Regions from separate parts of the Psychrobacillus sp. FSL K6-4046 genome, predicted to be linked through region 2. Evidence: a T-box and tRNA genes for the amino acid it is inferred to sense, from the RefSeq annotation. Region 2 holds a T-box; the other holds one or more tRNA genes.
What was found. The T-box of region 2 lies ahead of metG (methionine--tRNA ligase). A T-box ahead of a tRNA ligase gene usually reads a tRNA of that ligase, here a tRNA-Met.
Positions count from the first base shown of each region.

Region 1: it has a tRNA-Met gene. The T-box ahead of metG (methionine--tRNA ligase) is inferred to sense a tRNA for this amino acid. The anticodon was not compared.

Region 1 is NZ_CP152020.1:72,004-87,885, forward strand. It holds gene MKY09_RS00350 (septum formation initiator family protein) at 1-206, shown strand, start outside; gene MKY09_RS00355 (S1 domain-containing RNA-binding protein) at 350-781, shown strand; gene MKY09_RS00360 (DinB family protein) at 1,358-1,816, shown strand; gene MKY09_RS00365 (nucleotidyltransferase domain-containing protein) at 2,281-3,012, opposite strand; tRNA gene MKY09_RS00370 (tRNA-Glu) at 3,080-3,151, opposite strand; tRNA gene MKY09_RS00375 (tRNA-Met) at 3,159-3,232, opposite strand; gene MKY09_RS00380 (SpoIIE family protein phosphatase) at 3,529-5,901, shown strand; gene tilS (tRNA lysidine(34) synthetase TilS) at 5,969-7,360, shown strand; gene hpt (hypoxanthine phosphoribosyltransferase) at 7,376-7,918, shown strand; gene ftsH (ATP-dependent zinc metalloprotease FtsH) at 8,073-10,106, shown strand; gene MKY09_RS00400 (type III pantothenate kinase) at 10,217-10,999, shown strand; gene hslO (Hsp33 family molecular chaperone HslO) at 11,001-11,882, shown strand; gene MKY09_RS00410 (peptidyl-prolyl cis-trans isomerase) at 11,866-12,795, shown strand; gene cysK (cysteine synthase A) at 13,174-14,097, shown strand; gene MKY09_RS00420 (anthranilate synthase component I family protein) at 14,230-15,651, shown strand; gene pabA (aminodeoxychorismate/anthranilate synthase component II) at 15,648-15,882, shown strand, end outside.
Region 2 is NZ_CP152020.1:1,739,617-1,755,498, reverse strand. It holds gene MKY09_RS08585 (hypothetical protein) at 1-240, shown strand, start outside; gene MKY09_RS08580 (hypothetical protein) at 806-985, opposite strand; partial or broken gene MKY09_RS08575 (amidase family protein) at 1,104-1,362, opposite strand; gene MKY09_RS08570 (DinB family protein) at 1,722-2,195, opposite strand; gene MKY09_RS08565 (hypothetical protein) at 2,348-2,815, opposite strand; gene metG (methionine--tRNA ligase) at 3,626-5,323, opposite strand; T-box leader at 5,378-5,634, opposite strand; gene MKY09_RS08555 (cation-translocating P-type ATPase) at 5,679-8,273, opposite strand; gene MKY09_RS08550 (amidohydrolase family protein) at 8,480-9,832, opposite strand; gene MKY09_RS08545 (serine/threonine protein kinase) at 10,263-11,132, opposite strand; gene MKY09_RS08540 (DUF2268 domain-containing putative Zn-dependent protease) at 11,233-12,168, opposite strand; gene MKY09_RS08535 (SDR family oxidoreductase) at 12,267-13,019, opposite strand; gene MKY09_RS08530 (citrate/2-methylcitrate synthase) at 13,241-14,311, opposite strand; gene MKY09_RS08525 (LysR family transcriptional regulator) at 14,415-15,296, shown strand; gene MKY09_RS08520 (YolD-like family protein) at 15,427-15,786, opposite strand.

The sequences.
Region 1 (15,882 bases), 1.7 Mb from region 2:
GCCATCAAACATTAGCAGAGAAAAAGGAACAGCAGGTCCAGGTAGAAGAAGAACTAGCAAAAGTTCAAGAAGACCAAGAAATGCTCAAAATTCAAATCTCTAAGTTAAATGATGATGATTACATCGGAAAGCTATTAAGAAAAGAGTTTTTCCTTTCAGAGGACGGCGAAATTATCTTCTCTCTTCCAGAGGAAAATGATAAGTAAATTAAAAAAAACCAATTTGAAGAGAGTGGTCTTGTTGACACTCTTTTTTTGTTAGCTATAATAAAAGATAGGATATGTATAAAAAAACTATACAAATTCATTTTTTAAGGACCGCTTAAATTTTAAGGAGGAGCATTTTTTTTATGTCAATTGAAGTAGGCAGCAAGGTACAAGGTAAAGTAACAGGAATCACTAACTTCGGAGCATTTGTCGAGCTTCCAGGAGGCTCAACTGGTCTAGTTCACATTAGTGAAGTTGCAGATAACTATGTGAAGGATATTAATGATCATTTAAAAGTGGGCGACATGGTAGAAGTTAAAGTGATGAATGTTGAAGCGGATGGCAAAATCGGCTTATCTATTCGTAAAGCAAAGCCACAAGCAGAAAGACCAGAGAGACCAGAACGTCCTCAGCGTCCACGCAGTAATAACCGCCCGAACGATCGTGATCGTCCGAGCAAAGAGAATTTTGAGCAAAAAATGGCGAGATTCTTAAAGGATAGTGAAGATCGTTTGACTACGTTAAAACGCGCAACTGAATCTAAACGCGGTGGTAGAGGCGCAAAACGAGGATAACATGCTGTCTGTTTTATCGGTAGAAAAAATGTTTAATAGATGTAGAAAGGTGCTAGCTTAGCTAGTGCCTTTTTTGTATTGGCTATGTTAAAGGTTAGGGTTGATTTATGATGCAAAGAAATCTTAAATCAGAGAGTAGAATTGATTTCCGCACCAGCCGGACGCTTTCCACGGGGTGAGCGATAAGCCATCACCCATCGCTTACGCGCGTGGTTGTGATGTCTTATCTGTCTCACTCATCCCGTAGGAGTCGCCGTCTGGCGCTCCAATCAATAAATGGGAACTAGCATCGGTAAAGCGCTAATAAATTTACTCGCATAAACAAAGCTAAAAACTGTCACCAACCCCAATTTCATCATCTATTTATGTTCTTAATAGCCATTTGAAAGTTCCTTTGTTTATGTTTACAGTCACTATAAAAAAAATTTTCAGTCAAAATCAACCAATAACTTAAACAAAGCTTTTGTATTTAAAATATTTTCAAAATACACACAATTAAGGTAATATTTAATTAGTACAACCATGAAAAAGAGTATGAATAGTTAATTCTAGGAATTTATTGTAGGAGGATGAGTGATGACTAAGGATGAAATTCTATATGCACATCAAAAATACTTACATTGGTTAACTTTTCTTGAGAAGATGAGTGAAGATGAAGGGAATACTCCTTATAGAGAAGGGAAATGGACTCCAAACGAGATTGTAATGCATCTGGCAGAGTGGGATAAGTTTACCTTGCAGGAGCGTCTACCTCTAATGAAAGAAGGGGAAAAACATCAAGCGTACCCGAATTTCGAAGACTTCAATGCAAAAGCTGCAGCCCTTGCTCATGAACAAACATTTAAAGAAACCCTTGCTCATGCAAAAAAGCAACGTGAAGCGATCATGGCAGAGCTTCAGAAAATTGATGAAGTAGAATGGGATAGATACTTTTATATTGGTGACCATTCAAGTACTATACGAAATTATTTTACAGACTTCATCGAGCATGATCTACATCATCAAAAACAAGTAACACCGGAATATAATAACTAACCTCTCAAAAACCCGTTAGACAATTTTCAAAAGGTCTACGGGTTTTGTTCTTTGGGAAGTAAATAAGAAATTGCGATTTCCGTTCCAGTCGGACGCTTTCCGCCGGCATGGCCTCAGCCTCCTCGTCGCTGCGCTCCTGCGGGGTCTTCACCTCATGCTATTCCGGCAGGAGTCGCCGCCTTTCACTTCAATCACTTAGTATTCCTACTATGCAAATTAATGTTCTGCACAATTTCAAGCAATATAAAAATACATTCTGGAAAGATTTAAGTATCCTACTACAAAATTTTAGAAAGAATTAATATTTGAAGATTCTAATATGAATCAACTAATTAAACACTAGGTTTAGAAGATTATAAATGATCTACAATATGATAATCTCCATTTTTCTTTGCAGGCGCATAGTCTTTCCGATATATTATCGTACAGATATATCTCCAACTGTTGCATTAGGTTAACTATGCTTAGTGATCATCACTGGTAGGCTTGCCTAAAGAAAACCCTTCAAACAAACGCCCACCATAAGGCTGAAGCATCTCGTCGACAATCTCGACAATCTTCTCTTTTTCACGATGCTTGTAATAGGCATCGAAGGCTTCTGTAAATTTAATTGCAAATGATTCGTCAAATTGTTTCAAAGCACGATACCCCCATTTAGACGTACCCGTCCACTGCCGATTTGTTCTTAATACAAATTCATTGGCTAGATCTAAGAGGGAATGGACGACAAATAGCTCCTCTTGGGTATTTGTACAGCCAATAAAATCATCTAAAACATCTGTAAGAAAATAGCGTTTCATCGTAATAGTCTCTTTAGACCATTCCCTCGGTCCATTCGACAATAGTACGCGAGCCTCTTCTTGAATAGGGGACAATACCCCTTGCCCCTTTAATACCACTCCCTCCGCGACCATCTTTGGAAGGGAAGGCTTAGCCCTTTCACAATCCAGCTCAAAGAATTGCTTGTAGGAGCTCAAACTATGGGCAAATACCTCTATTGGCCATCCTTCTAAGTATAGAGATTCTCTATAGGAGGTGAGAATGTGCTCATCGAATATTACAATATCCAAATCAGAGGTGGAGGTACCTTCTCCTCGAACAACACTCCCAGCTAAAATGGCTCCTAGACAATGAGGAAAGTATTGCTGAACAAAATGCTCAGCTACTACAAGTGGATCACTTTTCTTCTTAAACATTTACCTGCCTCCTTTGATAAAAGGATAACAAAAAAGAGGTTGCAAGTATGCAACCTCTTTTTAAAGATGACCCCTACGGGATTCGAACCCGTGTTACCGCCGTGAAAGGGCGGTGTCTTAACCGCTTGACCAAGGGGCCGTATAAATGGCGGCCGAGGGGATCGAACCCCCGACCTCACGGGTATGAACCGTACGCTCTAGCCAGCTGAGCTAGGCCGCCGTTATAACAACAAATATCATATTACAAGCGTTTGGACAAAGTGTCAATACTTTTTTAAAAAGATATTCATAAATATTCATTTACGAAAAAAACTGACAATTTATGTGCGGATAATAACCTAGGAATACGTTGGTTTTCGAGTGGTCCAGGGCCAAATGCATCATTCAATATTTCAGGGAATTCAAAACGTGGTATATCAGGTCGAAAAGTTTTTGAGAGTGGTGCCAGGAAGAGACATACTTTTTGAGATCCACTAGGTATACTTCGAACATGAGTTGAATAGGGAGGAATACAATATGAAAACTATTTACGAACAAGAGCAAAAAAGAAGTTTCACATGGAGAAGGGTAGTTGAAAATATTCAAGCAAGAAAGGTCACCTTAACCTTAATGGCGACATTCTTTGTACTTTCATTTTTCTTAGCCCAGGTTGTTCTATTCGAAGCGTCAGTACCATTTTTCTTGCCTATTTGGGCATTGGTTAGCTTAAGATTTCAACGATTTATTCCTTGGACATTTGCAGGAGCACTATTAGGAAGCTTGACGCTTGGATTAGGGCAATTGATGATTCATGTATTTCAGGGTATTTTCTTTACGCTTCAAGGAAAGAAGCTGATAAATAAAATCCCTATTCCCTTATTTGTATTAATAGATGTCGTATTGATCCAGGTTCTTTGGCAATTCGCTTCATATGGGGGCTCAGTTCCAGTTTCTGTTTGGTTAGCGATAGGGTACGAAGGTGTATTGAGCTTGTTCATGACAATCTTTTTGTTTCAGTTATTCATTCCATTACCCGAATTGATCCATAAAAAATGGACAATGGAAAGGATGGGCTCTGCTTTATTAATAGGAGCCCTAGTGCTAACTGGTATGTCATCCTTTATCATTGGTTATGTTTCGGTTCCATTAATACTTGCACATCTAGTAATTGCTGTTGCTGCCGCGGTAGGAGGTGTTCAACTTTCTACTGTTGTGGCAGTCCTGGCGGGCACGGTATTAAGTATTTCCACCTTAAGCTTTAGTGGAATGATTGCGGTTTATGCCTTGACCGGCTTCTTAGCGGGTCTCCATAAGAGATTTGGCAGGCTTTGGCAGGCATTCAGTATGCTTGGAGCCACATTTTTCTTTCTGTTATATGATCGAACGTTACCTCTAGATTCGGTTTATATCGGCTCATTGGTAGCGGCCTCGCTAATCTTTTTTATGATTCCTTCTGCATGGATTAAGGATTTGAAGGAACAGCTTTATCCTGACACGACGCATGTCTTATTGAGAAGACAGAAGTGGATGACTGAAAAGGTGAATCATCAGTTACAGGAATTTCAACACTTTGTGGATTTCATTACGCGTTTTATATCAGATCGATTTGAACCTAAAGCAGCAAGTGAGGAGAGGGTAGAAGCATTAGTAACTTGTCAGTCTTGTTTTCATTATGAAAAATGTTGGGGGGCAAAATCAAACGGCATACCGAGTCTAATTCAACAGTGGGAGGAGCAACCTAAAAAAGCGAGGATACAGTTAGAAAAGAAAATGCAGTTTAAATGCGTTAAACCATTACAAATAATGCACGAATTAAAGGAGAGGGAGGCGAAAAGAAAGCTAGCCTATGAAATGCAGCATGGTAAAAAGATGTTTGCCTTAAAATTGAGAGATATGGGAAATCACATGAGTGAGCTGATGAACAACTTAGAAAATAATGTTGCGTTGTATACATCGCAGGAGGAAGAGGTGAAACAGAAATTTCAGCAATGCAATATTCCATTTTATCAAATAGATGTATTGAACATTGATGTGGGTCAGATGGAGGTAGTCTGCTGTTTGCCAATAGAAGCTAGAGGTAAAATGATAGGGGAAAGGTTAATAATTCCGATTTTATATGAGCTATGGAAGGAACCTTTTGAAATAACTTCGATGAAAGAAGTTCATCACCCATATGAACATATTCAAGTATCATTTAAATCTTCTGTCCGATTTAGTGTTTCACACGATATATTTACTTCTTCTAGTAAAAATACAATCTATTCAGGAGATGCACATGCCGTTTTCCAGCTACACCCGGGGTTATTAGCAGTTATTTTATCAGATGGGATGGGTAATAATGTAGAGGCACATAGGGAAAGTAGGAGGGTAATGCAGTTTATGAGGGAATGTCTTCATAAGAAAATGGATCCTGAGACAACTATGCATACATTGCATTATATGATGAGTCTACAAGATGACTCAGATAGCTATGCTACGGTAGATCTGGCTTTAATAGATTTACAAAAGGGAGAGTTGTGGTCCTGGAAAGCTGGTAGTATGTCTACGTATCTAATTCGAGGTAATGAGATGCGTAAAATTGAAAGTAAGCATGTGCCATTTGGCTTTTTGCCTACTTTTTCAATAGAGGCGAAAAAGGTCGATATTAAAGATGGAGATATATTATTAATGCTATCGGATGGTGTGTTCTCAGCAAATACAACAATAGAAAAACAGGAGGCCTACTACAAAAAGGTGTTACAGGATCCTACAATGAGTGCAGAAAAATTTGTGAAGATTTTAGAGGAAACCTACTCATTGCCAGGAGATGATAGAACTGTAATCTTTATGCAGGTGAAGCATGCTGTACCGGAATGGTCGATATTTTCACCAAGACAAGCCGCAAAATTTCAAGAAAAAATGGTACACTAGACTAGTATAAATGTTTATAGAGAAGTGAATTATGAAGATAGATTATTTTTAAGGGAGAGATGAGAAGATGCATCCATTCGTTCGAAAGGTGAAGCAATATATAGACCAGCACCGATTGATTGAAGAAAAAGAGCGTCTTCTTATCGCTTGTTCTGGCGGTACAGACTCTGTTGCAGTGGTACTAGCCATGAGGGAACTTGCGGTTTTTTACAGTTGTGAGCTTGGTATTGTTCATACAGATCATCAATTGCGTGGAAAAGAGTCTGCCGAGGACCTCGAATTCGTCAAGGAATTAGCTAATCGGTTAAAACTTCCTTTCTATTCTGCTGCGTTAGAGGTGATGAGTAGAGTAGAACAAGAAGGGGGAAATGTTCAAGTTATTTGTAGGCAGGAGCGTTATTCCTTTTTCGATGAGGTGATGGAAACCTATAATTATAACAAGCTTTTGCTGGGACACCATGCAGATGACCAAATAGAAAATGTCTTGATGTCGTTAATAAGAGGTACTATTAGCTCCACGATAACGGGGATTCCAAAAAAGAGACCTTTTTCAAGTGGTCAAATAATCCGTCCTTTTCTAGGTGTTACAAAGCAAGAGATTGCAACCTATCTAAAGGACCAACAACAACTTCATAGACATGACCCAAGCAATGACAAACATACATATACAAGGAATCGAATTCGCCATCGATTAGTGCCTCTCTTGAAAGAAGAAAATCCAAATATAAGCGATCGCATAATGCATTTTGTAGAGAAACAGCTTCAGGATGAAAAGTACCTTCAAGAGATAGCGGCAAAAAAGTATGAACAGCTTGTGACGGTTAATGAGGAAGGGGCATTGGTTATAGATTCTCTAAGCTTTTCTACAGTTCCCATTGCTTTACAAAGAAGAGTGATTCTACTACTATTAGAGTATCTATACAAAAACTCCGATATACTACTTAACGATCGATTGATTGAATCCATTCTCGCCGCTTGCAATAATCATGAAGGTAATGAGGTATTACACTTACCAAATGCTTTTCATCTCACTCGCCATTACAACCACATACAATTTAGCGCTCATAAAACGGCACCTGTTATACGTGGGGAATTTGTTTTGTCGGAAGATTGTTGGATCAATTGCGGTGCTGGCTTTTCCATCTACTTAACGCGAAACTTAACAGACGATCTTTCCCAAGAGAAATGGTTTGTACAATTAGAAAACCACCACTTTCCGCTTTCTATAAGACAGAAGGTACAAGGTGATCGAATACGTATCAAGGGAATGTCCTCATCTAAAAAAGTTTCCCGTCTATTTATCGATGAGAAGGTCTTACCAGAGGATAGGATGAGTTGGCCACTGCTTGTGCAAGCTAACAATGATATAATTGCAGTAATTGGCTTACGCTACGGAGAATTATTTTCAAAGCAACACAGCTCGCAGAACTATGTGATGTTTGTAAAGCGAGATAAATGACTAGGGGGACTAGAAATGCTAGAGAAAGATATTCTAGAGATTTTATTAACAGAAGAACAAATTCAAGAAAAAACAAATGAGCTTGGAGCTATGCTTACTGCAGATTATGCGGACCAATTTCCCCTTGCTATCGGAATTTTAAAAGGTGCAATGCCATTTATGTCTGATTTGATGAAACGAGTAGATACATACATCGAAATGGACTATATGGACGTTTCTAGCTATGGAAATGCTACTGTTTCTTCTGGTGAAGTGAAAATTGTAAAAGATTTGAATACAAGTGTAGAGGGCCGAGATATTTTAATTATTGAGGATATCATTGATAGTGGGATGACATTAAGCTATTTAGTGGATCTATTCAAGTATCGTAAAGCAAAATCTATTAAGATTGTCACATTATTGGATAAGCCGACAGGTAGAAAAGTAAAGTTAGAAGCTGATTATGTTGGTTTTATAGTTCCAGATGCTTTTGTTGTTGGTTATGGATTAGATTACGCAGAAAAATACAGAAACTTACCGTACGTTGGTGTTCTTAAAAAAGAAGTTTACTCTTTTTAAATTAGAAGCTGCGAAGCTCTATGAAAGTCATTAATAGATATGAACAAAGCCTTAAAATTTTGTTCTTTTTTAGAAGGCTTTTCATTGTACGCCAAAAAAAACGTATGTTAAGATAATCATTAGTTTTTCTGTTTACCTTGTGAGGAGGCTAGGAATGAATCGAGCATTGCGCTACGCCATATTGTATTTATTGATATTTTTTGTGATTGTAGGAATATTTGCTACGTTCAATACAAATAATACCCCTACTAAAAATATTCGTTATGATGAATTTATGACTTCACTTTCAAAAGGTGATGTTACTAGCTTTTCAATGCAACCTGAACAAGGAGTTTACTTTATAGAAGGTTCTATGAAGGGCTATGAAGAAGGAGAAAAGTTTTTAACTAAACTTCCTTACAATAGTGAAAAAGTGCTAGAGAGAATAGATTCACTAGCAACTGCAAATAATGTACAAATTGATGTTATTGAAACTTCAAAAACTAGTGGCTGGGTACAGTTCTTTACCGGTCTACTTCCTTTCTTGATTATCATCATTTTATTCTTCTTCTTATTGAGCCAATCTCAAGGCGGTGGTAACCGTGTGATGAACTTCGGTAAGAGTAAAGCAAAACTGTATGATAACGACAAGAAAAAAGTGAAATTCCCAGATGTTGCTGGGGCAGATGAAGAAAAAGCAGAGTTAGTAGAAGTTGTAGACTTCTTGAAAGATCCACGCAAGTTTGTAGAAATTGGAGCACGTATACCTAAAGGGATACTTTTAGTAGGTCCTCCAGGTACTGGTAAAACGTTACTAGCACGTGCTGTAGCTGGTGAAGCAGGAGTGCCATTCTTCTCTATTAGTGGTTCTGACTTCGTAGAGATGTTCGTTGGGGTCGGTGCATCCCGCGTACGTGATTTGTTTGAAAATGCAAAGAAAAATGCGCCTTGTATTATTTTCATAGATGAAATTGATGCAGTTGGTCGTCAACGTGGAGCAGGTCTTGGTGGCGGTCACGATGAGCGTGAGCAAACACTAAACCAATTACTTGTTGAGATGGATGGTTTTGGAGCTAACGAAGGTATTATTATCATCGCAGCTACAAACAGACCAGACATTCTAGACCCGGCTCTTCTACGTCCTGGACGTTTTGACCGTCAAATTACAGTAGGTCGCCCAGATGTTAAAGGTCGCGAAGCAGTGCTTCAAGTACATGCACGCAACAAACCTTTAGATGATACGGTTGATTTGAAAGCAATTGCTCAACGTACACCAGGATTCTCTGGAGCAGATTTAGAAAATCTTCTAAATGAAGCTGCCCTGGTAGCTGCTAGAAGAAACAAAACAAAAATTGATATGTCAGACATTGATGAAGCAACAGACCGAGTTATTGCTGGACCAGCTAAATCTGGGAAAGTAATATCTCCAAAAGAACGTAAAATTGTTGCCTTCCATGAGGCTGGACACGTAGTAGTAGGTTTAACACTAGATGACGCAGAAGTCGTTCATAAAGTAACTATTGTTCCTCGTGGCCAAGCTGGTGGATATGCGGTAATGCTTCCAAAAGAAGATCGTTACTTCATGACTAAACCAGAGCTTTTGGATAAAGTTTCAGGATTACTTGGTGGTCGTGTTGCAGAGGATATCGTCTTTGGAGAAGTTTCTACAGGAGCTCATAATGACTTCCAACGTGCTACTGGTATCGTCAGAAAAATGGTTACGGAATATGGTATGAGTGACAAGCTAGGACCAATGCAATTTGGTCAAACTCAAGGAGGAAATGTCTTCCTAGGTCGTGACTTTAACTCAGAGCAAAATTATTCCGATAAGATTGCATATGAAATTGATCATGAGATGCAAACGATGATCAAAGAGCAATACGAACGAACTAAACAGATCTTAACAGAGAAACGCGATTTGTTAGATTTAATCGCAAATACGTTATTAGATGTTGAAACGTTAGATGCTGCTCAAATTTTACATTTACAAGAGCATGGAACACTACCTGTTCGTGAATACGATCAAAACGATCAAAAGGTTGATTTGAGTAAGGAAAAGGATTCCGATGCTACAGGAGCTTCTTCTGATCCGACAATCGGTGATTTACCATCAGAAAAGGGCACGTCTCATGAGACAGGTCCTATTCTAGAAGAACGTACAGATAGTACTTCAGATCCAATTCAAGAAAAGCGTCCAACTGATAAATAAAATATATAGCTGAGTGATTTTCGTCTTTAGGCGAGTCACTCAGCTTTTTTATTTCTCGGGAAATATGGTATGATGTGTTGGAAATCTACGTAAAAGTGAGGAAAATCTTCATGATACTTGTGCTTGATACAGGAAATACAAATATTGTCCTAGGAATTTACCATAATGATCAGCTGATTCATCACTGGAGAATGGAGACGGACCGTCGTAAAACAGAGGATGAGTTCGGGATGCAGGTCAAAGCACTCTTTTCTCATGTTAATATAACTTTCGAACAAATAGAAGGTATTATCATTTCCTCAGTAGTGCCGCCAATTATGTTCTCCTTAGAAGCGATGTGTAAGAAGTATTTTGGTATAAAACCCTTAGTTGTAGGTCCCGGTGTAAAGACGGGATTGAATATAAAATATGAAAATCCTCGTGAAGTCGGTGCCGATCGTATTGTTAATGCAGTAGCAGCTATTCATGAATATGGAGCACCTTTAATTATTGTGGACTTTGGTACTGCAACCACTTACTGTTATGTAAATGAAAAAGGTGAATACTTGGGTGGTGCTATAGCTCCGGGAATCGGTATTTCGACAGAAGCATTATTTGAAAAGGCTAGTAAGCTTCCTAGAATTGAACTTACAACTCCAGACCATGTAATCGGCAAAAATACAGTTTCCGCCATGCAATCTGGTATCGTATTTGGATACGTTGGGCAAGTGGAGGGCATTGTAAATAGGATGAAAAAAGTTTCTAAAGTGAATCCTAAAGTTATATCTACAGGAGGACTTGCTCCTTTAATAGGTAATGAAACAACGATTATGGATATGATTGATCCTTTTCTTACGTTAAAAGGATTGTATTTAATTTATCAACGAAATATAGATGAAAGAGGTATGAGATAAAATGAATGATTATTTAGTTAGAGCTTTAGCTTTTGAAGGAAGCGTAAGAGCATTTGCAGTTCGTACAACAGGTACGGTAGGTGAGGCACAGCAGCGTCATCAAACATGGCCAACTGCTTCTGCGGCATTAGGTAGATCTATGACCGCTGCAGTTATGATGGGAGCAATGTTAAAGGGTGACGATAAGTTAACAGTTAAAGTAGAAGGAAATGGTCCTATTGGTCCTATGATCATCGATAGCAATGCTAAAGGTGAGGTGCGTGGATATGTAACAAATCCTCAAGTACATTTCGACTTAAACTCAGTAGGTAAGCTTGATGTTCGTCGTGCAGTTGGAACAGAGGGTACTTTAACAATTGTCAAAGATCTAGGAATGCGAGACTTCTTCACGGGACAAGTACCAATAGTTTCTGGAGAAATTGCAGAGGATTTCACTTACTATTACGCTATTTCAGAACAAGTTCCGTCCTCAGTAGGTCTAGGAGTATTGGTTAACCCAGACAACTCCATTTTGGCTGCTGGTGGGTTTATCATTCAGTTATTACCAGGGACAGATGACGAGACTATTACAATTATAGAAGAACATTTAAATAAGATGGAGCCGGTGTCTAAGTTAATCGAAAGAGGATTGACTCCAGAGGAGCTCTTATTTGAAATTCTTGGGAAAGAAAACGTTCAAATATTAAATGAGATGCCAGTACAGTTTGAATGTAATTGCTCTAAAAATCGATTTGGTAGTGCGATTATCAGTCTTGGGGAAAGTGAAATCCGTGACATGATTGAAGAAGACGGTGGTGCTGAGGCTCAATGTCATTTTTGTATGGAAAAATATAATTACTCAGTAAATGAATTGGAGTCTTTTATCGATGAAATCAATTCATAATAATGTTCCAACTCAACCTAAACGACGTTTAAAAACGAAACCGGTACTTATTGTACTAGGTATACTTTTACTTGGAAACTTACTTTGGTTTATAGCTTGGTTAATACCAAATGATCAACAAGCAAAGGCATCCGAAGAAGTCGCTTCAGTTGATGGAAAGATTATTACGAAAGAGCAATGGATGGCTTCCATGGAAACAATTTATGGAAAAGAAGTATTATTAGATATGGTAAACGCAGAAGTCATGGAGGCTGCTGCGAAGAAAAACGATATTAAAGTAACGGACGCAGAGATAGATCTGGAGCTAGCGCTTATTAGGTCCACAAGGGAAGGTACAGACACTTCCCTTCAAGCATATGACGATGAGATATTACGAAAGAAAATTCGATCTCGCCTTATTTTAGAGAAGGTATTAGCAAAAGATGTTAATGTAAAGGAAAAGGATATAAAGGATTTCTATGAAAATAATAAAAATCTATATAATATCCCAACTTCCTACCGTACTAGCGTTATTTACGTGGCTACAGAAGAGGAAGGGAAAGCTGTTTTAAAAGAACTCAAGGATGAATCGTCCTTTGATGGTCTGGCAAGAGAGCGTTCGACAGATCCAAGTTCTGCAAGCTTAGGTGGAGACGTGGGTTATATCTCTAAAGGTACTGATTCGATAGATGAAGCTTTAGTTGAGGCATTAGAGAAAGTTAAAGAAGGAAAGACTAGCGGAGTTATCGCTCTGAAGGATGGCCGTTATGCAATAGCACTTGTAAAGGATATATTTGAAGGACAAGCATTCTCTTATGAGAAAGTAGAAGGTCATATAAAGAGAGAGTTGGCACTAAGTCAAATACATCAATCTGTAACACAAGAATCATTCTGGCAGGAATATAAAGCAGAATGGATATATGGCGAACAGTAAAAATAAGACTTTAAACCGCCCTCCAGTGTTGGATGAATCTAACATTGGAGGGCGTTTTTTTTAGACGACGCAAGAGATTGTCGGGAATATACCATGCTGCTACTCGAAATGGATTCATTTTTGAAAACAAATGTATATAAGAGTCTAAAGTCCCGTAGAATATATAGGACAAGAATTTAAATTTTTGTTTGTACTGTAGTAAAAGGGGTAGGTTAGTAATTATGGAAATGTGTGTGAACTGCTTATTTTAAAAGAGTAGTCAATAATAAAATTTACTTTATTTGGCGAACTGTATTAATTGACAGTAGTTCTCAAAGATTGATATGATATAGGAAATAAAACCTATCAATCAAGTAGGGATTAGGAGTGAATCGTAGAATGGCAAAATTAGCGAATAGTGTAGCAGATTTAATAGGTAAAACACCGATTGTTAAATTAAACAGAGTGACTAGCCCAGAAGATGCTGAGGTTTATGTGAAATTAGAATATTTTAACCCTGGAAGCAGTGTAAAAGATCGTATTGCTCTAGCAATGATTGAAAATGCTGAAAAAGAAGGCAAATTAAATGCAGAAAGCACAATTATTGAGCCTACAAGTGGTAACACAGGAATCGGGCTAGCAATGATTGCGTCAGCAAAAGGATATAAAGCTGTATTAGTAATGCCAGACACAATGAGCTTAGAGCGTAGAAATTTACTTCGTGCATATGGTGCTGAATTAGTGTTAACACCTGGAGCTGATGGTATGAAGGGTGCAATTGCGAAGGCGCTAGAACTATCGAATGAAAACGGTTGGTTTATGCCACAACAATTTAATAACCCTGCAAACCCAGAGGTGCACCGTTTAACAACTGGTCCTGAAATTGTAGAAGCATTTGACCAATTAGATGGATTTGTTGCTGGAATCGGTACTGGTGGTACAATTACAGGTGCTGGTGGCGTGTTAAAGGAAAAATTCCCGAATATCCACATTGCTGCAGTTGAACCAAAAGATTCAAGTGTCCTTTCTGGTGGTAAACCAGGACCGCATAAAATTCAAGGGATTGGCGCTGGCTTTGTACCAGAAGTATTAGATACTAAGTTATATGATTCCATTATTCAAGTTTCTAACGAGGATGCTTATGCTACTTCTCGTGAAGTTGCTAAAAGTGAAGGAATCTTAGGTGGAGTATCTGCAGGTGCTGCTATTTATGGAGCGCTTCAGTTAGCGAAACAACTTGGTAAAGGGAAAAAAGTTCTTGCAGTTATCCCTGACAACGGGGAACGTTACTTGAGTACACCTCTTTATCAATTTGAAGACTAATTTATATATGTTTCGAAAGTTAATTTCATAAGAGTTGATGTAACGAGAGGGAGTTTGTTTACTTCCTCTCTTTTTTGTGGCAAAAAGTAACAGTTTCACGTTAAGATGAAGTCAGATTGTTTTTAGGGGGAAATGAAAATAGTGGGATTACATCTTCATACACATTCATTCCAAATGTCTAAAGAGGCATTTTTTTATGGATATAAAGAGCTTACCAAAAACGAAACACATCATCTGTTCTTAGAGAGTGGGAGAGGCGGTCATATTTCTGTAGCGGCCTGGAATCCATTAGCTACTATTAGGTCTGAGGAGAAGGGTATCCATGTTAAGTGGAGAGAAGGAGGGGAGGAATCTATAGAGGGCGAACCCTTAGATGAGCTCGAGCGTCTCATTGCAAACTATAAGATTTATTACGATAACAGCCTTCCTGATTTTCAAGGGGGAGCAGCTGGATTTATTAGCTACGATTATGCTAGAAAGATAGAAGTGCTACCAACCCATTCAGAAGATGATTTGCATATACCGGATATATACTTTTATCTATTAGATAGCTGGGCTGTGTTGGATGTGGAGACTGAAACAGTAACATTGATGAAGCTCTCTAGCAGTAGTGAGGATTTAGAGGAAATGGAAGAGCGATACAAACAGGCAGCCGATCAGGGCATATCCTCTAGAATCTTCTTGACAGGAGCTGCAATGGAAGTTCAAGAGGATTCATCGGAGCTACATGTGTCGATGAGTTCAGAGGAATTTGAAGAAGCTACGCTAAAAATTCAAGAATATATTGCTCAAGGAGACGTTTTCCAAGTTAACTTATCAGTTCGTCAATCTAAAGAGTTAAAAGCATCTGCCATTGAAATGTATGAGGCATTGCGTACCTTCAACCCTTCTCCTTATATGGCATATATACAGTCACCGGAGTTTACTGTCGTATCAGGATCTCCTGAGCTATTAGTAAAGAAAAAGGGGCTGGAGCTATCTACAAGACCCATCGCTGGTACAAGGCCAAGAGGGAAAGACGAGGCAGAAGATCTTTTATTGGCCAATGAGCTAATTGAAAATGAAAAAGAGCGTGCTGAGCACGTCATGCTTGTAGATCTGGAGAGGAACGACTTAGGGCGTGTTTCAGCTTATGGCACAGTGGAAGTAAATGAGTTTATGGTGATTGAGCGTTATTCCCATGTCATGCATATTGTTTCAAATGTTAAGGGGCAGCTACGCCAAGGGGCGACAAATGCAGAAATAGTTAGAGCAATGTTCCCAGGTGGAACCATTACTGGAGCACCAAAAATAAGAACCATGGAAATCATAGATGAGTTAGAGCCTGTTCGAAGAGGACTATATACAGGTTCTATAGGATGGCTTGGATATACCGGGGATATAGAGCTTAATATCGTTATACGGACTGCATTTATACAAGATAGAATGGCTCATATCCAAGCAGGAGCAGGTATAGTAATTGACTCAAAGCCTAGTGCAGAATATAAAGAGTCCATAAACAAAGCAAAGGCTTTATGGCAGGCAAAGGCTATGGCGGAAGGAGCAAGCAAATGATTCTAATGATTGATAACTATGATTCCTTTACTTACAATTTAGTACAATATATCGGAGAGTGTGGGGTAGAGATAAAGGTTGTTCGTAATGATGAGCTTTCAATAGAAGACATCGAACAATTATCACCACAAGTTATAGTTGTTTCTCCAGGTCCCTGTACCCCGAACGAGGCAGGTATCAGCTTAGAAGTAATCACCTATTTCGCCGGGAAAATACCTTTACTAGGGGTTT
Region 2 (15,882 bases):
TTAGAAGATGCTAGTGAATCTAAAATAAGAAATAATGAAGAAATTTATTTTAAGGATGGTTCACTTTTTGTCCTAAGATATAGTGAAGATAAGAAAGAAAAATATTATTTAGAGGAATATGATTTAACCAATGGCAATCGTGTAAGTAGCCTTGATATAACTGGCTTATCCGAACTATTATCAAGCGTTCAAAGAAAAAGTATTTACTCTTATGATTTAAAGGTATTCGATACGGAATAAATTACAGCACTGTGCCAACACGCATCTTAGAAGTTCAAAAGCCCTGAAAATTTTACAAACAGTAAAATTTTCAGGGCTTTTTTACTACTTCATCATCGTTGTTCTCCGCTTCAGCGAACGCTTTCCTGGGGGCACGTTGCCTTAGCCTGTAGCCTCTCCCACGCGCTTATCACCTAGGAGTTACCGCTTTCCAAGTCTCACTCATCCCGTAGGAGTCGCCGTCTGGTGCTCCAATCAATAAATGGGAACAGCTTTAATGTATCGATAAGTGCTAATAAATTTATTTCCATAAACAAAGTTGAAAAGTGTCACCAACCCCAATTTCATCATCTATTTATGGTATTAATAGCGATTTGAACGTTCTTTTTTTATGTTTACAGTTACTATAAAAAAGAGTTGTTAGTCAAAATCAACCAATAACTTTAACAAAGCTTTTATAATAAAGTAGAGTTGATTTCCGCTTTCCGTGGGGTGATGGTTTTATTTGTCTCCACATTCATACTTAAATCGCCTCATGTAGCTACAATCCATGTAAAGAATTTTTTTGTGTTTGATTGGTAAATCGCTATTCAGCTAATGCCGTAATTGAAAATAGGATAATCGCTGAACATACACTTATTACAATTGTATTGACAGAAGTATCCTCGTTGTCTCTAACTTTATGCAAGATAGAAACTAGGTTTACACAAATAATTACAGCTAGTATTGGATTATATAAAACTCCTAATTGTGCAATTTGATACAAAATATCCTACTCCTTTCTTTTTGTTCTACTATTAAACTTAATTGAACTACATATGCCTATGATACGCTATTTATTAGAATTTATTTCCAAAAAATTCATTGATTGATGAAGCTTTATCAACTAAGAAAGCATCTTGATTACTAATGTAGCTTTCTAGCGCAAGTGACCCAGCGCTTGTATGCATAGAATCATTTGTTTCAATATTATCTTTAAGTAGAACAGGAATCCCATGTAATAACCCTCTCACGCCTTGTTTCTTTCTTTCTTTCATAGTGCAAAGCCTCTGCTATAAATAAAGCATGAGGATTTATCTCGATAATTACATTAAGATTAGGACCATTCTTATCAAACTTTGCAATTCTATCCATATAAAACATAACTAATTCTTATAAAGTTATGTCTTCTTTGAGTAAAGCAAAGTGCAGGTGTTCAACTGTTAACTCTTCTTTTAAAAAGGGGTTGAACTTTATACTCAATTTAAAAGTTCCCTTAGAAAGTAATGTTTGAGTAAATACTATAATTACGACATCATTTAGACTTCATAATTTACTCTAACTTTAACACTTATATTAACAGTACATTAAAAATTTTAGATATATAAAATATATTCCCCAAGAAGATTTAGCGGTTTCCTATAACACATTTTCATAACCAACCTTAAACTGGCTGGTTTCTGTTTTCTCTCTATATATTCTCTCAAAAAAACACCTTCATTTTTAAAATGAAGGTGGCTTCTTTACATCTGTTGTTCTTTTGTAGGTCCCATAACTCCGGGTACCTCTAATCCTGCTTGGCGAAGTAAAACGGTCATTTGACCACGATGATGTGTTTGATGATCTATGATTTTTCGTAATATTTGACCACGTGGAATAGAAGTGCCAAACGCAGGTACTTGCTCTACCAAATCTGCATCCGTTAGAGATGCTGCAGCCTCTTTAAAAGCATCTGCCATTGTTTCATAAGAAGAGACAATTGTGTCAACTGATCCAGGTACTTCCTTAGGGTTCCCAACAGATGGTAGGTCAATTTTTGCTAGCTTAGCTAGAAAAATGGGTGCTGTCGTTAAATGCCAAGCTAACCATCCTAGTGTATTATGGTTTTCTGCAATTGCTTGGTTCAGCTTATCATCTGTCATTGCTTTAAAAACGTTAACTGTACCATCAGCTGACATCGCCCATTCTTGTATAAAATCTTCTGTTTTACGATACATATGAATACCTCCTAGTTATATCTATTTTCATTTTAATTTATAAGCCGTCTTCTTCAAGTAAAAGGACTTACTAAAAATGAATTCAGATTCAAGATATAAATAAAGTATCATCATTTAACTTAGCTGGAATATGTATTTCCAACAGGTTATTTCTATTCTTCAAAAACCATTTTCCCATCTCGATACTTTGCATATGGGTCATCTTTTTCACCGATCAATAACTTTCCTTTAACAATGTAAGCAACTTCATTCCATTCACTTTTTTCTCCATCCTGCTCTACTTCAAGCTTGATATGGTGCCAGAATGAGTGCCCGTCTTCGTACTCGATCTCTACAATTTCAAAGTCTTTCAGTTTATACTTTTGTTCTTCCAAGAGATTGATTTTTTCTAAATATATAGCTTTTGCTTCCTGTTCGGATAAGTCAGTTTTACCAGCTAACTTACCCTCTTCTGTATCATATAAATGTAATTGTTTAAATGCTTTCTCATAATCCTCATCTATTATTGCTTGATAATAATTTTGAATAATATTTTCAGCTTTCTTTTCTTCTACGTAATTACACCCTGTTAACATCAGTATAAATAATAATAACAACAGAATTGAACCTGGTTTCTTCATATTAACCTCCCTATTTTAAGGAAATGGAAAAAACTACTATAAATTAATTATTTTTTTATTTAGCTATGTAAAAGTTATTGTTCTTTTGATTCCGACTTTACAATTGAAATGACTGCTCTAATAATTTTTAAAGTGTGTTGGAGTCATTTTACGGCTTTGTTTATAGGAGTGAATAAATAGAAATATGCAGCCGGTCTCCATTTATTGATTGGAGCGCCAGACGGCGACTCCAGTGGGATGAGTGAGACAGATAAGCCATCACAACCACGCGCGAAAGCGATGGGTGATGGCTTATCGCTCACCCCACGAAAAGCATCCGGTTGGCGCGAAAATCAAATCTACTTGCCGACTTAGAACACATCATAAATCAAACCTAGCCTTTAACATGGCCTTTTATTTTAACATAATATTCATATAAAAAAAGATGGAGACTGCCTTATATGAAATAAACCTTTCTTCTAGTGTATCTAAATTTTTTTAAACTTTGTTAAAATTAATGGTTGATTTTGACTAACAATTGTTTATTATAGTGACTTAGTGACTGTAAATATTATAAAAAGGACATTCAGATTACTATTAAAATTTTAAATAGATGACGAAATTGGGTTGGTGATAGTTTCGATGATAAAGCTGTTCCATTTATTGATTGGAGCGCCAGACGGCGACTCCTACGGGATGAGGGAGACAGATAAGACATCACAACCACGCGCGTAAGCGATGGGTGATGGCTTATCGCTCATCCCGAGGAAAGCGTCCGGCTGGCGCGGAAATCAATTCTACTCTCTGATTTAAGATTTCTTTGCACATAAATTAACCCAACCCTTTATCATATACATTTTTTAACTGTTTTTCCAGATAATCAATTTCCTCTTGAATTGTACTAGGATCTATTCTTGCAAATAGTGGTTGTATATTGCTTATGTTATCTACTTTTACTTTTATTGGCTTCCAATGAAATTCTTCTAATTTTAATATTTTTCGTACTTCCTCACTTGAGAAAGGAAGGAACGGTGATAATAGTTGAGCAACATTTCCAATGATATAAACGCAACTTGCCAGTGTATCCAGGCAGCTTTCCCTATCTTCCTTTACTTGTATCCACGGCTTTTGCACGTCAAAAAATCTATTCGCTTCACGAATATATGAAAAGATAGAATCTATTGCTAATTTAAAATGACCCCCTTCGATTAATTGACCAACCACACTGTATAAGTTTAAAGTGGATTCTTCTATTTCTGTATTTATTGCTCGATCAGGAATTGTTCCTTCAAAGGACTTTTCAATGAATTTTAATGTGCGATTGATAAAGTTTCCATATGCTCCGAGTAGCTCCCCATTATGGCTGTGAATAAATTCTCTCCACGAAAAATCAGAGTCTCTATTTTCGGGGGCATTGCTTGTTAGAAAGTATCTTAAGGAGTCAGGATGATATTTCTCTACAAAATAAGGAGCCCATACTGCCCATTTTTGACTAGTCGAAAATTTTCTCTTTTCCAACGTTAAATACTCGTTGGAAATGATATGAGTTGGAAGTGTTTCTTGACGAATACCTTTAAGTATCGCTGGCCATATAACAGTATGGAATGGGATGTTATCTTTACCATGTACATAATAGGAAATGGTTTGTTCATTCCAAAATTCTTTTTCATCCGTTTGGTTAAGAGTCGCCCATTCCTTACTCGCTGAGTAATAACCGGAAACAGCCTCTATCCATACATACACTTTCTTTTCCTCGTATCCTTCGATAGGTATACTTACCCCATTTGGCAGATCCCTTGAAGCCGCTCGATCTCGAAGGCCTTCATTTAAATATCGCTCGGTCAGGTGAACTGCATTTTCTCGCCACGCATGATTTGCTTTTGCAGACGTAAGATAATTCTCTAGCTGCTCCTGAAAGCTGCTTAGTTGAAAATATAAATGCTTTGTAGCTTTAACTGTCGGCTCATTTCCACATAGCTTGCAGCTTCTATTCGTTAAGTCCATAGGGTCTAAAATCAATGAGCAGGCATCACACTGGTCCCCTCTTGCGCGGCTTCCGCAATTTGGGCAACTCCCCTCCACATACCTGTCAGGTAAAAACTGATTATCTGACTCACAATAGATTTGCTCAATTTCCTTTTCGTAAATATAACCATTCTTCCATAGCTCTAAAAAGATTTGCCTAACCACTTTATGATGATGATCACTATCAGTTCGTGTATACATATCATAACTAAAGCCCAGACGATTAAAGGTTTCTTTAAACTCGTTATGATATCTATCCGCTATTTCTTTCGTTGTAACGCCTTCAGAATTAGCACGTATGGATATGGGAGTACCGTTACAGTCGCTACCAGAGACATACAATACTTCCTCTCCCTTTTGTCTATAATATCTCGCCAAAATGTCGCCTGGTAATAAGGCAGCAATGTGACCCAAATGTAAGGATCCATTAGCATATGGCCATGCCCCTCCGATAAAAATGTTCATTTTAATTCTCCCCTTTTCTTCATTAAGTTTTTTAGCCAATAAGTTTTAAATATCTTCAGCCAAAATAAAAAACCTCATCCATATCGAAATTTCGATAAGGACGAGGTTATCTCGTGGTACCACCTTAATACTCAAATGGTTCACACCATTTGACTCCATAAGTACATAGCAAAAAGCCTTTATACTTTGACATGGGTAACAAGTGCCAACTCTTGTCGTATCCTACTAGTTGTTTAACGTTCAGTACGAAGCTCCGAGATCATGTTCGAATGACTAGCTTGCCTCATTTCCACCACCAGAAGCTCTCTATATAACATCATCACTCTACTTTTCCTCTTCAACGCCTTTTTATATTATTAGAATTATACAAAATGTTCCACTCATAAATCAATATTTATTTTTTAGCAAGGAAAAATCTATCTATTTGAATAACTATAAATGGTACGAAAGCCAATCCATAGATCATCGCTAGTTGAGAGCGACTAATTGCGGCAACATCAAACAGCTCGAATATCAAAACTAGGTTCAAAAGAATGACACCAATTAGAAAAGCTATCCAAACAGTTATATTCGAAAACAATCCAATTTTAAATATGGACTCTTTTGATCGGCAATTGAAGCCATGAAATAATCGTGACAAGCATAAGGTTGCAAACGCCATAGTAGTCGCGACCATTGTATCGCCAGTCGCCAAACCTATTTGAAAGGCGATAATTGTTACTGCTGCGATGAGGAAGCCTTCCAATCCAACCTGTATAGCAAACTTCTTATTAAGAAGCGGTTCCTTAATGTCCCTTGGCTTTTCTTTCATTACTTTTTTATTGTGTGGCTCTAAACCAATTGCAATGGCAGGTAAACTATCCGTCAGCAAGTTTATAAATAATAGATGAACCGGTAAAAAGGGAGCAGGTAAAGCAAGAATGGTTGCATAAAGTACAACTAGGATAGCCCCAGTGTTACCAGATAGCAAAAACATAATGGAATTGGTAATGTTCGTGTAAATACTTCGCCCATTGGAAACTGCTTTGACTATGGTTGAAAAATTATCATCAGTCAAGATCATAGCAGAGGCATCCTTTGCAACTTCTGTACCTGTAATGCCCATTGCAACCCCTATGTCCGCTTGCTTCAATGCTGGACCATCATTTACACCGTCACCAGTCATCGCTACAACGTGACCTTTTTCTTGCCAAGCTTCTACTATACGAATTTTATGCTCAGGCGATACTCGTGCATATACAGAGACATTCTCGACTATGTCTTGTAATTCTATATCCGATAATTTTTCTATTTCCTTCCCTTCCATCACTTCATCAGGACCTTCTACTATCCCTATTTCTTTCGCTATAGCAGTGGCGGTAGTCTTATGATCTCCAGTAATCATAACAGGCTTAATACCTGCAGCAATACAATCTTCTACCGCTTGTTTAGTTTCTGGTCTTAAGGGATCCACCATAGCTACTAATCCAATGAACGTGAGATCCTGCTCCATTTCCATGTTTACTATCGGGGAATCTACTTCTTTATAAGCAAACGCAAGGATTCTTAGACCTTGGCTTGAAAAATGGTGGTTTGCTTGTTTTATCCTTTCGATTTGCCCAATGTTAATAGGTGAAATGCCTGTAGATGTTTCCATTCTTACTATTCGGGATAATAGCTCATCCACTGCTCCTTTTGTAATCATCATATATCGATTATTTATTCGATGAATCGTACTCATTAGCTTGCGATTAGAATCAAATGGCATTTCTCCTACACGGAAATATTGTTGGCGTACGTTCCCTTCATCAAAATTATACAGTTTACTCCAATTCAAAAGGGCAATTTCTGTTGGATCTCCAATTTCTTTTTCTTCAGTACTTATCGAATCATTACAAAGCAACGCCATGCTCATTAAATTTTTATGGAGTGCGTTGTTGATATTAGCTCTGTCAGCTTTTAGAGTTTGCTCATTTACGTACATATGCTGGACTGTCATTTTATTTTGTGTAAGCGTTCCAGTTTTGTCAGTGCAAATGACAGAGATACTCCCTAAACTTTCAGCTGCTCGTAATTTTCGAATAATAGCATTTTCTTTTGCCATTTTCTGTGTACCAAATGCAAGTACTATGGTGACGATTGAACTTAGTGCTTCCGGAATAGCAGCTACCGCTAAGGATACCGCAAACATGAAAGAATCTACTAGCTCTCGGCCTCTAAGAATGTCTAGTCCCAAAATAATTAGGCATATAATGATAATGCCAATAGCCAATCTCTTTCCAAAGTGATCCAAATTCATTTGTAAGGGGGTTTTCTTTTCTTTTGCATTTTGTAACAGATTAGCTATTTTGCCTATTTCAGTCGCCATACCAATGGACGTTACTATAGCTCGTCCTCTACCATTCGTAACAAAACTTCCTGAAAAGACCATATTACGCTTATCACCAATTGCTAGCTCCTCTTTATCAATTAAAGCTTCAATTTTGTCTATTGCTTCGGATTCACCTGTCAATGAACTCTCATTTACTTGTAATCTATAGCTTTCCATCATTCTTCCATCTGCACAAATATAATCTCCCACTTCTAAATAGAGAACGTCTCCCACCACTACCTCTCGGGATGGAATTTTTATAACTTCTCCATTCCTCAGCACCTTAGCTATAGGAGCGGCCATTTCTTTTAAGCTATCTAATGATTTTTCCGCTTTAATATGTTGTACCGTCCCTAAAACTGCATTTAATACAATTACTATTACAATAACTATTGAACTTTCTAATTCTCCTAAAAAAGCAGAAATAGCAGCAGCAACTATTAAAATGATGACTAGAAAATCATTAAACTGCTCTAAAAATACTTGTATGGCATTTTTCCTTTTACCTTCCTCTAATTCATTGAAGCCATTCTCTTTATGTCTTTGTCGTACTTCATAATCTGATAACCCTTGTTGAGTAACGTCAAACTCTTTCATCACTTCTTGAACTGATTTTTGGTAGTATGCTGTGATATTCATTAGATTCCCCCAAACTCATTAGTTAAAATAATTACATACCAATAAATCACTTAGATATGAATATATGTGTGAATTTAAGAGATTAGTACACAAAAAATTATAGATTTCAATTATGATGCGAGTTTACGAGATTTTAATGCATATAAAAACAGGAGAGGCTTTAGTAATTGCCGCTCCTGTCAAAGATTCTATCTTATTATTTTTGATTAGCCTGATTTGTAATTGGTATCTAGAAAACTATTCATAAATTCCTCTACAGATTTTTTAATATTCTCCTCCACAGGAACTTTTTCAAGTAATTCATCTTGCGTATATACAGTCCCTCCCTTAATAATACTATGAATTTCTTTTGTGCAACGTATGTCTTTTAAAGGATTTTTTTCTAGTACTACCATATCCGCAATTGTTCCTTCTTGAATGACTCCTATATCTTGTCTATTAAGAGCATCTGCTGCATTTATTGTAGCTGTCCTTATCGCATCTATTTCAGATAGACCATTTTTAACGAATAGCTCTAGCTCTCTGTGAAGCGCCATACCAGGAAATGTGAAAATACCAGCAGGAGTATCAGTACCAGCTACCACTAGGCCCCCTAAGTCAAAATAAGCTTTGGTAATAGCTTTGTTAAAGGTATGTTGCATTCCTAATATACTCAATGAACTTGTATTTTCAATAAAGCGTCTCCAATGCTGCATTAACACCGAATTCTCTTTAATTTTGTCCATTATCTTTTCTTCAGAATACCAGTAATTCCGCATTAAATTGGCTTGGTCATACAAAACCATTGTCGGACAAAGCACAACATTATATTCCACCAATACTTTACAAACATCTCTAATCTTTTTCTCATCAGGATTCTCCCAGTCAATATCCTTCCATACGTCTTCATTTGCTTGCATGGTCCATTCTGGGAAAAGATCTTTTAAAATACCTGAAGCATGCTCGTTCCATTTAATACCCATTTTAGCAGCATCCGTTGCAGTTACATCTACGGAATGTATTAAATCACAACTGACTTCTCTCTGATGTTTTTTTGCTTCATCGACGACTACTTCCATTATTTCTTTCGATAACCACCCATACACCTTAATGAAATCAGCACCAGCTTCAACCTGCCTTTTAACCTCTGCTCTAGCACTCTGTGCATCATTTACATTTATGTTCCATGGACTATTTTCACCCCACAACCCAGGTGGTCCATCGATAATTCTATCTGAGGAAATAACTCTTGGTGTTGGTGCACCGTCATTCGCATGTATTAGGTTTTCTAATTCACCAACATTTCCGCCCGTATTACGAACGGTTGTAACGCCCGCTGCAGTAAAAATAGGAGCATAATCCTTTTTCATATGTACGTGCATATCAATTAAACCTGGTATTACATACTTTCTTTTCAAATCATAAATAACCGCTTTTTTATGAATATTACCAATCTGCTTGTGGGCAGAAAAAATTCTAGTAATATAGCCATTTTGGATAAGAAGATGTGAATAAGTAATTTTCCCAGTAATTACATCTACTACATTAACATTTTTTAATAATAATACTGCATTCTCCATGGCGCTCTGTCCTTTTCTCCCAGGTATAGGTAAGATATAAAATAGTTGTGATAATTATCTTTGATTTTTTCTTATGTTTCAAAAGGTCTCATCTTTCTATTTCCCCGATTTCTCTCTTTTTCAAACACGGTGTTTGCTTCAGTTACAAAGACTCTTTTTTGTTTATAATCTCATTAATTTCATTAAATAGTTTGCTAATCAAATATTCTTTTTTAGAAGTTATGCATTAACTAACCTAGAAAGTTAATTGGATGAGCATAAGCTACTTTTATTATTCTATCTAGCTAGTTCTTATTCCTTTTAGATACAAAAATATAATTTTCTAGAAACTGATTCATTTCTATCATACGGAAAAAGTGTAAACAAAAATGCCTCTTGCAGTAACTATGCAAGAGGCACGCTCTATACTTTTAAATCCAGGTTACAGCTATTACACTTTTTGGGGAGGATCAGTACCATATTCCTCTACGTAAAACTTCCATTCCGTATAGAAATCTATTACTGATGCATAACGATTATTTCTATTCTTTTCCACTGCTTTCTTAGCGACCTGATATAATTCTCTCCCTGCTTCCCACGTATCATAGGAACGGTCAAGAGCTCCACCAACTAAAGCGAATGCCATGGCTCCCATATTGAAAACATTGGATTGACCATCAATTTCGGATGCAATGGTAAACTCTTCTGGTGACATAAACCTGGAAGAGCCCCAAAGCCTTCCTACTTGGTTATAAAACGGTTTTACTTGGTATAGATCCACGTCACATATTTTAGTTATATTTTGTTTAAAGTCATATAAGATGCTTCCATCGTAAAAGTCTATCGCTACATAATTATTTTTTTCTACATGAACGTGAAATTCAAAAATAGTTGAAAGAGATTGTAAGCGTAATTCAAGTGGAAGTTTTTTAAATCTCTGACAAGCAGAATTTAGTTCAACATTTTTTTGTATATTTAATCCATCAAACCATTCGAATACTAGTACAAACCCTTCCCGGAGCTCTAAATGATCCACTAGTTTAACTAGGTAAGGATGTTCTAACTCTTTATACACATCCTTTGCATTTTTGAGTTTTTTAATGGCTTCTTTAGGATCTCCCGCATAGTTTATAGTTTGAGCACCAGCATATTTTATAAACCTTTTCACATTCCCCTTCTGTACACCAAATGAGATATTACCTGAATCTTGCCGATCAAAGACACAAAAAACCTCTCCAAAATCGTTCAGCCATTTAAAATCATGATGTTCTTTTAACTGAAAGGACACACCGTCTAACACTAATGATTGTGCATATCTCATTTTCGTTCTCCTTCCATAAGAAATTCAAATTCACGTTTTTAAAAAGTTCTCGGATTTGTAAGTTGAGAAAGTAAATTCATGGTAATCTCCTACGCTCTCTTTAGTCCGTATATTGACTCTTAGCTAGTATGTCTTGTGCTGACATTTTGGTCCATTCCCCTATTGAAACGTCACGGTTTTCTTTCAAAAAGTTTTGCATAATCTCATAACCAATCTTGTAATTAGTCCATTTAGCTATCCCTTTAAAATGATTACCAATGAAAAGGAAATTCCATATTTCTGATTCCTCGGAGTTCAAGTTTTCCATGAAAACCTCCCACCCATGCTCCTTATAATAACCGGAAAGAGGCTGTAGCCAAGCTGGTTCCATTTCTGGATAAATGATTTTTGCAAACGTATCTGCCTTTCCCTCCAACACACTTCGCTCTAGCAAGGTCTTAGCACGGCCACTTTCCATTGCAACCGTATGATGATATTCATGTGCCACGGTATACTTTAGAGAGCGCTCTGTAAAAAGAGGATTTATCATTAAAATAAAACCTTCTTTATCTATCGCTAATCCACTCACATATTCTAATTCTTTTAAAGAAACTTCCTCACTAAAGGAAGGAAATATATAAACTTTCTTGTCTTCTCCTGGGAGCTTGTCTCCCGAATCCTCTAGAGCTTCTTTAATCCATCTGTCTATATCATCTTCTTGTTCTCTCAATTGCGTAAGATATTCCCTAACTTCATCTATCTTTGTGGGTTCTGATATTTCTTCATATAAAGAAACTGTATGGTTTGTGCTTTCACCGAAGGCTTTCATGACTTCTTGCTGAAATAATACTTTTATATTATCTGGTTCTTTTTCTGCCTTCTCGATAAAGTTCTCGTATTCATCATAAAATTTGTATAATTCAAATTGCTGACCGTTGTGCTCTAAAATCACAGGATTTTCATCCAGCAATATTTCTGGTTTTTCCAAATCTTCGTTACATCCAAACAAAAGAAGAGAGATAACTACAAATATAAACATTCTCCAATAGTTAATCATTAATTTCCCCCAGTAAAGTTGATGAAAATGAAATAGATCTTTAACACAATTTTATCGGGCCATCCATTAAACGCTATACATTGGATTCTTCTTGACGACTAGCCACGTACAAATCTACCCTCAGAATGAATAATTTGGCCAGTAATCCAAGCCGCTTCATCACTTGCCAGGAAGGCTACACTCTCTGCAACATCTTTTGGTTGACCGATTCGCCCCATTGGAAATTTCGGTAATAGATGTTCTCTTATTTCATCCGTCATCCAGGTAGAATCAGTCGGTCCTGGATTAACAGCATTTACTGTTATTCCTAATGGTGCAACTTCAGTCGATAATGATTTTGTAAAAGCTGTTATAGCAGCTTTGGTTGCTGCGTAGGCAAGCTCGCCGGGCATCGGGCCTAGCTCTTGACCTGATGTCATATTTATAATTCTTCCGCTTCTTAATTCACTGTTTTCGAAGCGCTTGGCAAATTCTACACTTAACAGAAATACTGTTCTCATGTTAACTGCATAATGATCATCTATCGTCTTGCTATCCAAATTCAAGTATCCATCGTTTGTGGAATGAGCCGCATTGTTAACTAGGATAGAAGGTGTACCTAGTTGTTTCTCTACTGCATCAAGGACAAGTGCGTAAGCCTCGGTTGCAGATAAATCAATATCCATACCTACACAACGGACACCTAAGTTGTTTATTTCTTGTTTAAATTGTTGGATCCATTCACTTTCCGCTTTCCAATAGGTAAAGAATATATCCATTCCTTTAGAGGCTAATTTTCGACAGATAGCAGTCCCAATGTCTCTATGATTACTTGCTCCTGTTACTATTGCTATTTTTTTAATCATCTGCATCCCCCTTGTGAATATAAAGCAAATAGATAGTTACTTATAAATAAAATAAGAGGTTCACAAATTTATAACCTCCCTCTTATAAAATGTCTCCTATCATTTTATATCAGAATAGTCAAAATTAATATGCATTTTATACTATTTACTGTAAGAACTTACTAATTTATTCTTATGCAAAATAAAAAAGGTTCCTGACAGCTGTCAAGAACCTCCACGTTTCTTACTTATTTTAGTTCCCCTACATAAATTGATTGTGGGCGGAAAATAGTATTGTCTCTAATTTGCTCAATTGCGTGTGCTGTCCATCCAACCATTCTTGCTGCACTAAATGTTGGTGTAAATAGTTCCGCTGGCATGTCAATAGAACGCATAATCGCTGCAGCATAGTATTCTACATTTGTGTATAATTTGCGCCCCGGCTTATGTTCTGCTAGTAACTCAATAATCTCCTTTTCAGCTATAGTCGCTATGTCTAGCCAAGGATCTTTCCCTTGTAGATTAAGGCATTTATCTCTCAGTAAAATAGATCGAGGGTCTTCAGTTTTATAGATGCGGTGACCAAAGCCCATAATTTTTTCACCGCTCGTAATCTTGTCTCTTACAATATCTCTAATCATTGTAGGATTTTTAAACTCATTGAGTAGTGAAATTACTCCAGAAGGCGCACCACCATGCAATGGTCCCTTCATTGTTCCTAATGCTGATGTTACTGCTGCAGTTAAGTCTGACTCGGTTGAAATAGTTACTCGAGCAGCAAATGTCGATGCATTCAAACCATGCTCCATCGTCAGCTTTAAATAAGTTTCAAGTGCTTCAACTTGCACATCTGTTGGCACTGCCCCATTTAACATCCATAAATAGTTTGCTGTATGGTTAAGCTCTTGTTTAGGTTCAACTATCGGTAATCCTTTTTGATTTCGGTAATGCCTTGCAATAATAACTGGCAATGCAGCCGTTAAAATTACTGCCTGCTCCTCTAGCGTTTTTTCCTTAAATTCTGTATGTGCAAAGGCAGATATTGCTGTTCTCATGGCATCCATTAAAGAAACATCGCTTGGAAGAGCATCAATAATGGCGATTATATCATTTGGTAACACTCTATATTCTTTTAATGATGCCAAACTTGTATTTGCTCTTTCCCCTGACCATAAAAAGCTTGCGATATCTTCAAATGTCCCTTCATTTATAAGCTCATCTACCTTCACACCTCGGTATCTAAGCTCACCCTTCTCCCCGTCAACTGATGCAATTTTTGTATGAACGGCAACTACATCCTTTAGTCCCTTTTGAAACATACGAAACGCCTCCTTTTTCTTTATTATATTTCAAAACATTGATAACAAAAATTAAATATATATAATTATATTAATTAAAAAAATTAATTGAGTGGGTGTATATATGGAATACCATTGGTTAAAAACATTTTGTGTAGCAGCAGAAACATTAAACTTTCGAAAAGCCTCTGAAAAATTAATGGTTTCTCAGCCTAGTGTAACTGTCCATATTAAATTGCTTGAAGAATATTTAGGTACCCCTCTTTTCGATCGAGTAAACAATCGTGTTTCTCTTTCAGACGCTGGTAAATTTTTTCTTCCAGAAGCTATGCGGCTTGTCCAACAAACAGATCATAGCGTCAACAATGTACGTGCATTCGCACAAGGGTATCGACGAAAATGGACTATTGCCATTTCTCCGCTTATGGCAGAGACAATCCTTCCTTACTTTTTAAAGACTTTCTTAAAGCGTCATCCAGACTTAGAGATAAATATTCGGGTAGAGGAATCCAATCTAATTGAGGATTTAGTAGATACAGGTGAAGTAAATATAGGAATATCAGCAATTGATTCTCAGAAAAAAAATATAGAATCTATTTCTATTTATGAGGATCCTATTCTATTTTTAATGCCATACGATGGTTTTGATGAAGAAAATGGACCCCCAATAGATATTAAGGATATTCTTCAAAAAAATTATCTTTTTACACACCATCATCCTGTGTTTTGGGATGAACTGTTATTAAAGCTGAATAAGCATGTAGTTGGATTAAGAACGATGAAGGTTACGCAGGCACACATAACTAAACGCTTTATACAAGAAGGACTCGGTATATCCTTTCTTCCTCACTCTATTGTGAGACGAGAATTAATCGAGGGAAAGATGATGCAACCACATTTTGATTTGTTTGAACTGCCTACAGTTTCTACATTTATAATTGTTAAAAAGAAGGGGGTGCTCGAAGAAGAGTTTATATCCCAAATTTCCAAATATTATTTTGGGTAAAATAAGCATATGTATGAGCAGGAACTTTCTTCATACTTTCACTTTCAAATCAAAACAAAAACGTAAAAAAGTTGCTGTTTTTTACGTTTTTGTTTTATTGATTACCTACATCAGCATCTTTTATCTACAATTACTCTAGAATAGTGACATCAACTATTTCATCAATCTTTATTTCATAAAAACGATAGGGATCGTCTAACTCAAGAACACGCCTATTTAAATCAATCCATTGAATCGTTCCACGATGATATAAAAATTCTCCATCCTTCCAACGTTTAACTTTTATATCTACATTTCTTTTCATAGCAATTTCTATTTGTTCCTGAATTGCCTCGTAGTCGAATTCGTTTAGATCTGGGCGTGGAACTTTTTTTATCTCCTCATGATAGTCTCTCAGCATTGTTACATGTTCTGGCAACATCATGGCCACCCATTTTTTTGAGCCTCTATCACGTATTTTAGATAAATCAAACTCCTCGAAATTAGTCATCTCCATCACCTTTCTTTTTTGACTATTATACAGAACACACGTTCTTAATACAACCGCCAATTTATACCTAGGCATGAAAACCCTTTACATAATAGT